DNA from 3 places in the Pseudohaliea sp. genome. Region 2 is predicted to be linked to each of the others. Evidence: predicted binding sites of a transcription regulator. Region 2 holds the regulator's gene; each other region holds the start of a gene.
The links. The regulator sigma-54, encoded in region 2, starts transcription at its own class of promoters, with help from an activator protein. The targets are predictions, from matches to a motif close to TGGCACANNNNTTGCNNT.

Region 1: ACX93N_RS05910 (TorF family putative porin) is a predicted target of sigma-54. The motif match lies at 1,853-1,870, and genes of this name have one in related genera.
Region 3: ACX93N_RS07805 (PEP-CTERM sorting domain-containing protein) is a predicted target of sigma-54. The motif match lies at 1,702-1,719, and genes of this name have one in related genera.

What each region holds. Positions count from the first base shown of each region.
Region 1 covers NZ_JBTOLW010000008.1:10,753-14,017, reverse strand. The annotation lists gene ACX93N_RS05925 (hypothetical protein) at 1-151, shown strand, start outside; gene ACX93N_RS05920 (hypothetical protein) at 208-618, opposite strand; gene ACX93N_RS05915 (DUF6733 family protein) at 942-1,673, shown strand; gene ACX93N_RS05910 (TorF family putative porin) at 1,940-2,668, shown strand; gene ACX93N_RS05905 (periplasmic heavy metal sensor) at 2,768-3,250, opposite strand; gene ACX93N_RS05900 (hypothetical protein) at 3,247-3,265, opposite strand, start outside.
Region 2 covers NZ_JBTOLW010000037.1:10,303-13,567, forward strand. The annotation lists gene lptA (lipopolysaccharide transport periplasmic protein LptA) at 1-221, shown strand, start outside; gene lptB (LPS export ABC transporter ATP-binding protein) at 199-924, shown strand; gene ACX93N_RS14665 (RNA polymerase factor sigma-54) at 1,114-2,613, shown strand; gene hpf (ribosome hibernation-promoting factor, HPF/YfiA family) at 2,674-2,961, shown strand; gene ptsN (PTS IIA-like nitrogen regulatory protein PtsN) at 2,971-3,265, shown strand, end outside.
Region 3 covers NZ_JBTOLW010000012.1:10,836-14,100, forward strand. The annotation lists gene ACX93N_RS07795 (lysophospholipid acyltransferase family protein) at 1-871, shown strand, start outside; gene lptA (lipopolysaccharide transport periplasmic protein LptA) at 913-1,440, shown strand; gene ACX93N_RS07805 (PEP-CTERM sorting domain-containing protein) at 1,809-2,645, shown strand; gene ACX93N_RS07810 (hypothetical protein) at 2,915-3,265, shown strand, end outside.

The DNA.
Region 1 (3,265 bases), on a different contig from region 2:
CATCGCCAAAGGCGACGCCTTCCTCGCCTGCCGGGACCTGCACCCGATGCTGCACAACCGCCTGCGCTCGAAGCTGGTCCAGGTAGCCACCGCCTACAACCGGGAACTGGATACCTTCCTCGACCGCTCCGAGCTGGTCGCCGGCCGCTGAGGCGCTGCCGCCGGCCCAGAAAAACCTAACAGGGCCGGCTCACCCGCCACGGGCGTTCAGTCGTCGTTGTCGAGGCGGCGCCGCTCGTACGGCTTCCTGCTCGGCGATGCCGAGACATCATTGATCTTGAACTCGCCGAACGGCCAGAGGCCGCCATCGTCGTCCTTTGCCTCCGCCGCAGAGGCCCCGTCCTCCGCCCCGGTCCTTGCTGCCGCCTCCGCGCTCCGCGGTCCGACCGCCTCACTCGCCATGACATCGTAACGGCCGGAACGGGCTTTCACGCACGCGGCTGCCGCGGCACGTCGCGCCAGGGCCTCCTGCCCGCCATCCCAGGCTTTCCCCGCAGCCACCCGCAGCTCCTCGATCGTGGTTGCAACAATTGCGCCGCAGTCATCGTCGGGCGCAGCGAAGGGTGCCGCGGCGGCAAACCCGCAAAGGCACAGAGCGGTCAGAACAGACGGGCGCATGGCAGCTCTCCATCGTTGGTGATTGCGCAGTATAGCCTGCAAAAGCCACCGTGCACCCCGGCGAGCCGCCCACCCGGCCCCGCGCACACCGCCCGGCCCGACGCACCAACAATTCGCACCAATGTGGTGCAAAAACGAACCATCGAGCTTTTGTTGATTAGTCTAAGTTATCAGCAAAACGCCATTTGATAAGCATTGGCATGGTTTCTGCGTTACTTCGGTCGGAGGGATCCCGGGAGCCCGCTCGACAACCAGAAAAGAGCGAGATCACGGGCCGCCGTTACTGCACAGATGACAATCGACAAGTGACTGAGGATCTGATCATGACCAACAGCAAGCTCGTTCGTTTTTCTTCCGCTCTCGTCCTGGCCGGCATCGCCCAGGGCGCCCTGGCACAGGACGATGACCGGCTCGGCGTGTCCGTGTCCTACAACACCGATGCCTTCTTCGGGCCGAACCCCTTCGTGGGCGCCAGCTACGACACCGGGAAAGGCTACGACCTCACGTTCTATGGCATTGCCTGGGGCGCCGGCAGCGGCGGGGACTGGGGCAACTGGACCGAGTTCGGCGTCGGCCTCGGCTTCGAGATGATGGATGGGGACCTGTACGTGAACCCGCAGCTCGGCTTCACCAACGGCAACCTCGTGTCCTCGGGTACGGCCGGCGACGGCGTGGTCGGCGACGCCATCGTGCCCAACCTCACCCTCGTCTACGACACCGACGAGTGGGAGGGCAACCTGTACGCCGGCTGGTACGGCGAACTCCGGGACGAGGCACCGGAGGACGGTACCACGCTGGAATACCTGCATTACTGGGTCAACGGCGGCAGAAAGTTCGGCGACTACTTTTCCGTCGGCCTGCACTTCGAGGAACTGTCGCTGGAGGGCGGCTCGAACGTGAGCAGCCAGGACGGCTACCAGTGGCTCGGGCCCTACATCCAGATCGCGAAGGACAACGCCGGCATGCGCTTTTCCTTCGGCGCCGACCTGACCGAAGACGACGATTCGTTCTCGACCAGCGACTTCTACAAGCTGCAGTTCTTCTACAGCTTCTGAGCGCCAGCCGCCGGCCGCCGCCCCGGGGGCGGCCGGCGGCACCAGGCACCAGAATAGCGCGCAGCGACGCAGCCGCGGTCGGACGCGCACCATAAAGCCGCAGCCAGGGCTGTGGACGTTCCTTTTTTGCCCTCGAAAACTCCCTTAACCCCATGAGCCGTCAGCCTTTTTTCCGGTTATGGCACGGCGCCTGCTGTGCACCCCGCGACGGTGGCGCAACGACAGACCACCGCACGAACGACAGACAATAGAGGGAGAGGGAACCCATGCAGCCAATCAAAGGCATTTCTGCTGCCGTCCTGCTGGCCGGTTTCGGCCTGGCCGTCGCGGCCCCGAGCCAGGCCGGCAGCCTGAGCGGCAACGTCTCGGTGAACAACAACTATATCTGGCGCGGCCTGACGCAAACGGAAAACGAGGCGGCCGTCCAGGGCGGTATCGACTATGCCGCGGACAGCGGTTTCTACGTCGGCACCTGGGCGTCGAACGTTAACTACGGCGCCGGTGACGTCTACTCCTACGAGCACGACATCTACGCGGGCTACGCCTTCGAGGCAGGTGGCATGACCTTCGATGTCGGCTACCTGTACTACAACTACGACTCCGAGGCGAACTTCGACTTCGGCGAGGTCTACGCCACCATCGGCATGGGCGGCTTCAGCTTCTCGGGCTACTTCCTCACCAACACGGAGGCCGACGAGGGACCGGACCAGGACTTCGAGGCCTTTGGCACCTACTACCTGTCGGCAGACTACGGTTTCGAGATCGGTAACGGCGTCGAGATGGGCCTGCACGTGGGCTACCACGACGGCGATTTCGCCGAGGCCTTCAACGGCACCGACGATGGCTACTTCGACTACAACATCAGCCTGTCCAAGGGCGGCTTCGGCTTCATGATCACCGACACGAACGCCGGTGGCCCCGCGGCCGAGGGCGGCTACGACAACGACGAGCCCAAGTTCGTCGTGTCCTACTCCGTCGACGTCGACCTGATGTAAGCCTTCCCCGCGCGGGCCGGCCGGCCCGCGCCCTTTTTTCCTTTGCTCAACAGGGCCTTCCGGACCCGCTACGGTCGGGCAGCGCAGGGTCGCCGCTGTTTATTCGTCCACCCCGCTTTCCCTGGATGAAGGCAGCCGGCCAGGCCCGGGCAGTAGTGCGCCGCCCTTGCCGCGCAGCGCAGCACGCATGGCCGCCTCGCGGCGCGCCGCCGGCAGCTCGGCGAGAATGTCGAGGAGGCTCTCGTGGAGCACCGCCTGGTAGCGCTCACCGCTCTCGCGCAGCGTTGCCAGCGCAGCCGATGCCGCGTCACGGTCCATCGGCTCCGCTCGCAGTGCATGGCCTAGGGCCTGCAAGGCGCGGCGAAGCTCTCGCCGGGCCGGCTGAGCCTCGGAAAGGCGCTCCCGCAGCCTGGGACGGAGGGTCTCACGAACGGCGGGGTCAAGGTCACGCAGCGCCCAGGCCATGGGCGGGGGCGGCCCCGGCGGCGCACGGAACAGGCGACCGACCAGCGCACCGCCAACCAGCAGGTTTACCGCCACGGACAGCGCCAGGGCGAGGCCGACCCAGTGCGATTTCTTCATGGTGTTTCCCCCGCG
Region 2 (3,265 bases):
TCCGCGCCGATGCGGCCGACAGCGGCGGCGAGCGGGTACAGGTGGTGATCCCGCCGCGCCTGGCCAACGAGGCGGAGAACCCGGCAGAGGCCGATGACAGCGACGCTGCGGGGACCGCGCCGGCAACGCCTTCCGGGGCGGCGCCCGACGCAGCGGCTGAAACGGCGGCCGACCCCGCCGATGCAGGAGCGACGCCCGATGGCGGAACTGAAGGCGAGTAAGCTGGCCAAGGCCTACGGCGGGCGCCCGGTGGTGCGGGACGTCTCCCTCGCCGTGGAGAGCGCCCAGGTCGTCGGCCTGCTGGGCCCGAACGGGGCCGGCAAGACGACCTGCTTCTACATGATCGTCGGCATCATCCGCGCCGATGCGGGGCAGATCACCATCGATGGCGAGGACATCATCGGTCTGCCCATGCACGAGCGGGCGCGCCGGGGCATCGGCTACCTGCCCCAGGAGGCCTCCGTGTTCCGCAAGCTGTCCGTCGGCGACAACCTGATGGCCATCCTGGAGACGCGGCGGGACCTCACCCGCGCCCAGCGCCGGGAGCGCCGGGACGAACTGCTCGAGGAGTTCCACGTCGCGCACCTGCGGGGCAGCCTCGGCCAGGCCCTGTCCGGCGGCGAGCGCCGCCGGGTGGAGATCGCCCGGGCGCTGGCCACGGAACCGGCCTTCATTCTCCTCGACGAGCCTTTCGCCGGTGTCGACCCGATCTCCGTATCGGACATCAAGGAGATCATCCGCCACCTGCAGCACCGCGGCATCGGTGTCCTTATCACGGACCACAACGTGCGCGAGACCCTCGACATCTGCGAGACAGCCTACATCGTCGGTGAGGGTCGCATCATCGCCGCCGGCTCCCCCCAGGCCGTGCTCGACAACCCGGAAGTCCGCAAGGTCTATCTCGGCGATACCTTCCGCCTCTGAAGGCACCGGCAGAGAGCGCTCGCGGCACCGCCAGGGGCGGGCCTCGAGGGTCTTCGCCACGATTCTTGACGGGCGTCAATGGCCCGGGCACCAATCTCTGCAATTTCCGCGCCAGTCCGTTGCCTCCGCCGGCGGGCCGGCGCTACACTGCACTCGAACAGGGCAAAGGAACGCCTCCCCCTCGCGATCATGAAGCAAGCACTGCAACTCAAGCTGGGCCAGCAGCTGACCATGACGCCGCAGCTGCAGCAGGCAATCAAGCTGCTGCAGCTGTCGACGCTGGACCTGCAGCTCGAGATTCAGCAGGTGCTGCAGAGCAACCCGATGCTCGAGCTCGACGAGGGCGACGACGACGCGCCCCTGGAGAGCCCCGAGCCCGGCGAGAACCTCACAGCCAGCAACGGCGAGGGCCCCCTGGAGAGCCTCGAGCGCACCGCGGCGGGGGATGGCGAGAGCGGCGACTACGAGCCGACCATGCCCGAGGACCTGCCCGTGGACACGCAGTGGGAAGACCTCGTGCCCTCTTCCGCGCCCTCCGCGCCGGGCCCGGCGGCCGAGGGCGCCGACTACGACATGGACAGCCGCAATGCCAGCGTCCAGAGCCTTCACGACCACCTGCTCTGGCAGCTCAATCTCACCCGCCTGTCGGACCTCGACCGCGCGATCGCCCTGGCCATCATCGATGCCACCGACGACAACGGCCGCCTCACCAGCACCGTGGACGAGCTGCACATGCTCTGCGCGGCGGACTTCGAGGGCGAGATCGAGCGCGAGGAAGTGCTGGCCGTGCTCCACGCCCTGCAGCAGTTCGAGCCCACCGGCGTCTTTGCCGCGGACCTGCAGGAATGCCTGCTCCTGCAGCTCAGGCAGCTACCGCCGGGAACCCCCTGGCTGGAGCAGGCGCGCACCCTGGTCAGCCGCCACCTGGCACAGCTCGGCAACGGCGACTACGCGCAGATCCTGCGCCGCATGCGCCTCGACGAGGACGCGCTGCGCGGCGTCCTGCAGCTGCTTCAGACCCTCGACCCGTTCCCCGGCAAGCGTATCGGTGCCGACGACACCGAGTACGTCGTACCGGACGTGTTCGTGCGCAAACGCGAGGGCCGCTGGGTGGTCGAGCTCAACCCGGACATCGCGCCGCGGCTGCGCATCAACGACACCTATGCCGGGCTGATCCGGCGCGCCGACAACAGCGCCGAGAACACCTACCTGCGCGATAACCTGCAGGAGGCCCGCTGGTTCCTGAAGAGCCTGCAGAGCCGCAACGAGACCCTGCTCAAGGTGGCCTCGGAAGTCGTCTCCCACCAGCGCAACTTCCTCGAGTACGGCGAAGAGGCGATGAAGCCGCTGGTGCTCCATGACATTGCCGAGGCCGTGTCGATGCACGAATCGACCATCTCCCGGGTCACCACGCGCAAGTACATGCATACCCCCCGGGGCATTTTCGAGCTGAAGTACTTTTTTTCCAGCCACGTCGCCACGACCGCGGGCGGCGCCTGTTCCTCAACGGCGATCCGCGCGCTCATCCGCAAGCTCATCGCGGCGGAGAACCCGCGCAAACCGCTCAGCGACAGCCGGCTCGCGCAGCTGCTGGAAGAACAGGGCATCAAGGTGGCCAGGCGGACGATCGCGAAGTACCGGGACAGCCTTTACATCCCGCCGTCCAGCGAGCGCAAGCGCCTGGTCTGAGAACTGAGCGCCCGGCCACGACCCGGGCATACCTGCGTTGCAACGCACAAGGAGTCCAGTATGCAACTCAACATCAGCGGCCATCACGTCGACGTTACCGACCCGCTCCGCGACTATGTGGAAAGCAAGTTCGAGCGGCTCCAGCGCCACCACAGCCACATTACCAACATGGAAGTCACTCTCATCGTCGAAAAGCAGGTACAGAAGGCCGAGGCCAACGTGCACATCTCCGGTGCGGACATCTTTGCCGCCGCGGAATCGGACGACATGTACGCCGCCATCGACGCGCTCGCCGACAAGCTCGACCGGCAGCTCATCAAGCACAAGGAAAAGGCGCGGCCGCACTAGGACAGGCGCATGCGAGAACTTGAGGAACTGCTGTCACCGGCGCGTACCCGGCGGGACGTGCCGGGGGCCAGCAAGAAAGCCATCTTTGAAGAGGTCGCCGCGCTTGTCGCGGCGGACCACCCGGACCTCGACCCCGGTGATTTCATCGGCAAGCTGCTTGCCCGGGAGAAGCTCGGCAGTACCGGCCTGGGTGGCGGCATCGCCATTCCGCACTGCCGCCTCGCGAGCTGTACCCGGCCCCTGGGCGCGCTGGTCACCCTGCGTGAACCGGCGGACTTCGATGCCCCGGACGACGCCCCGGTGG
Region 3 (3,265 bases), on a different contig from region 2:
CGCCCAGGCCCTGGAGGCGGCGCTCCTGAAGGGCCTGTTCTGGTGCGTGCAGCGGCTGAAGCCGGAACAGGCCACCCGCGTCGCCGGCGCGCTGTTCGCCACCGTCGGCCCCTGGACCCAGAAAGCCCGCAAGGCGGACACCAACCTCGCCATCGCCTTCCCGGAGAAAGACGCCGCCTGGCGCAAGCGCACCGTGAAGGACGTCTTCCGCTCCCTCGGCATGGCCGCCGCGGAGCTCCTGAAGCTGGAGCAGCTCTGGCAGGAGCGGGACCGGCGCATCGCCTTTCACTGGTCCGACGCCGCCCGCGCGCAGATCGAGGCGGGCAGGCCCGCGGTGTTTGTCTGTGCCCACGTCGGTGCCTGGCAGCTGACCAACCTCATCGCCCGGGAGCGCGGCCTGCGCATCAGCACCGTCTATGCGCCGGAGTCGAACCCCGCGGTCCATGCGCTGGTGCAGGACCTGCGCCGGGCCTTCGGCGTGCGCCTCGTGCCCACGGACGATGGCGTGCGCCCGCTGCTCAAGGAGCTGAAGGACGGGCACAGCGTGGGCCTGGCCACGGACACGCGGCTGCAGACCGGGGAGCTGCTGCCCTTCTTCGGCCGCGACGCGCTGACCAACACCACCGCCGCGCGGCTGGCGCTGCGCAGCGGCGCGGCGCTCATCCCGATCCACTGCGAGCGGCTCGGCGGTGCGCGCTACCGGGTGGAGATACTTGACCCGCTGACGCCCACGGAGCCGGATGCCGGGGTCGACGACAAGGCCCTCGACCTGTCCCGGCAGATGAACGCACAGTTCGAGGCGTGGATCCGCGAAACGCCGGGCGAGTGGATCTGCCTGAAGCGGCGCTGGCCGAAGGCGCACCGACTGTGAGCAAACGCGCCGAGCGAGGCAGCCGTCTGTCAGCCGGCGTCATGGCTGTACTGGTAGTCGCGGCCCTGGCGCCGCACGCGGCCGCTCTTCCCGACGACAACCGCCAACCGATCACGATCCGCACGCAGGAGGCGATCCGCGACGAGACCAAGGGCACCACCGTCTACCGCGGCGACGTGGAGATCGTGCAGGGCTCGCTGGTCATCAACGCCGACGAGGTCACGCTTACCCAGGCCGACCGCCCTGCCCGCCGCGCCAGCGACAGCCGCGACCCGCTGGCCGGCAGCAACGTGATGCTCATCGAGGCCCGCGGCGCGCCGGCGCGCATGCGGCAGCTGCCGGAACCCGGCGGCGAGCCGGTCCACGCCCGGGCGCGGATCATCGAGTACTTCCAGCCCAGGGCCCTCATTCGCCTGCGTAACGTGGTGCGGCTGCGCCAGGGGCGGATGGCGATGGAGGCGGCACGGATGGACTATGCCATCGACCGGCAGGTGATCACCGCCTGGGCGAACCCGGCGACGGGGCAGCGGGTGCGGACGACGATTCCGCCAGAGCGGCTAGAGCAATAGCGTGAGCCAAACACGGCCCTGAGGAAACGCCACACACGGCTTCTATTCAGCCTGCGACCAGCAAACGAGCGAACCTACGCCGGAGTAACAGGCCGACCGACGCTCCGCCAACAGCCAGCCCCCTGCAAGGCTGTCATTCCGGGCCAGTTAGTCTTAGTGGCTTCTCCTGGGCACCGCGGTGTCAACTTGCTTTACACGGGCAGGTGCATAGACGTACCGGAACGGATAAATACCTATATTTTTCAGATAGTTAACCATCACCGGCACACATAATGCTTCAACGAGCCTGACGTGTAGCAACTCTTGAAAATCGTTAGTTGATGCAGCACCGGATCAACGGCATCGGAACATTGCGAAGGAGACATTCTATGTTTGCCAGCAAAAAAAACGTGGGCAGAGGTTTTGGAGTGGCGTTGCTGACCCTCGTCGCCAACGGTGCCTCAGCAAGTTTTTGGTTCCAGGGGTTTGAGAGCGACACATCAGGGTGGTTCGACGAAACCAGTGGCTGGGCTGGGACAGTCACCCGGGTTTCCTCCGGCAGCGGGTCTCTAGGTGTCGCCTCCTCTTCCGGCGGTTGGCACGCTGAGTTTACTCAATCCGCTACCGAAGCCGCCGGCGGCACCACAGGCCCTTTCTCTCGTTTCGATGGTTATCGCGACACCTGGCCGGGAAGTTACCGGGCCGCAATCGACATTTACCTTGACCCACAGTGGGTAGAAGGCTCAGGTTTCGACTACTCCGTCGCATCAAGCGGTAGCGACGGGAATCACCAGAGGGATTTCATCTTCCATGTAACCAAGGACACCTCGACGGGTGATCTGCTCGTAGGTGGCTCAAATAACTCTAACTTTGAACCAAAGGAAAACCTGGAAAGCGACCCGAACCACGTGCGCATTATCGACGCCGGTTGGTACACCTTTGAGCATTACTTCTACGACTCGGTTGGTACGCTCGCTGTAGATCTGATCCTTTCAGACGCTGGGGGCAGTGAAGTTTTCCGGGAGACACGCAACAACCCCTCTGATCTCATTCCGAGTGAGGTTGGCGGCAATCGGTATGCATGGTTCACCAACATAGACATTGACGGAGCCATAGCCGTGGATAATCACCGGCTTGAAAGTGTGCCGCTGCCTGCAACGCTCCTGCTGTTTTGTGTGGGGGTTTTCGCTCTGGGCGCTCGTACTGGCCATGTAAAGTCCGCCTGATCACGCCCATTTCAAAGTAAAAAACACTCCACAGAGCGACCCCTCGCGGGGTCGCACTGACTTCACCGATGCAAGGGGTGTCGACGTAATTAACAAACGAAAGGCCGGGATCGGTGCCGATGTCTCCAAAACCTGCGTCAGCAGGCAATGTTTAGTAGATAGCATGCCGATTGCTGCCTAACAATCGCCGTACCGACGCTGGACCTGCGAGCGCAGAGTGCCAGTGAGATCGGTGAGAGATACACACAGCCGAGAGAAAAGGAAGCAACATGAAGCCAGCCGAGCAACAGCACGACATGAGTAACGCCGTGGTTGAGACAGCGACTGCACGGGTTCCGGCCGCTCGACGCCCGGCCGCGCAACTGGTGGCGGCCTCAATACTTTGCGCCTCGCTGGCGCCCACCGCCAAGGCCGCGCTGATCGATCTCGGTACCGCCACCGGCGGCCTGATGACCGTTTACAACAACCTCGACACCAGCGGCGCCCAGGGTAGCCCCGACGACGTAGTGAGCGGCTATGACGAGAACCCGGACAACCAGGCCTACGTCAAGGCGCAATACAGCTATGACAACACCAATGGCATGGGCTTCCAGTTCGCCGACGATTCATTGTCGCCCGGG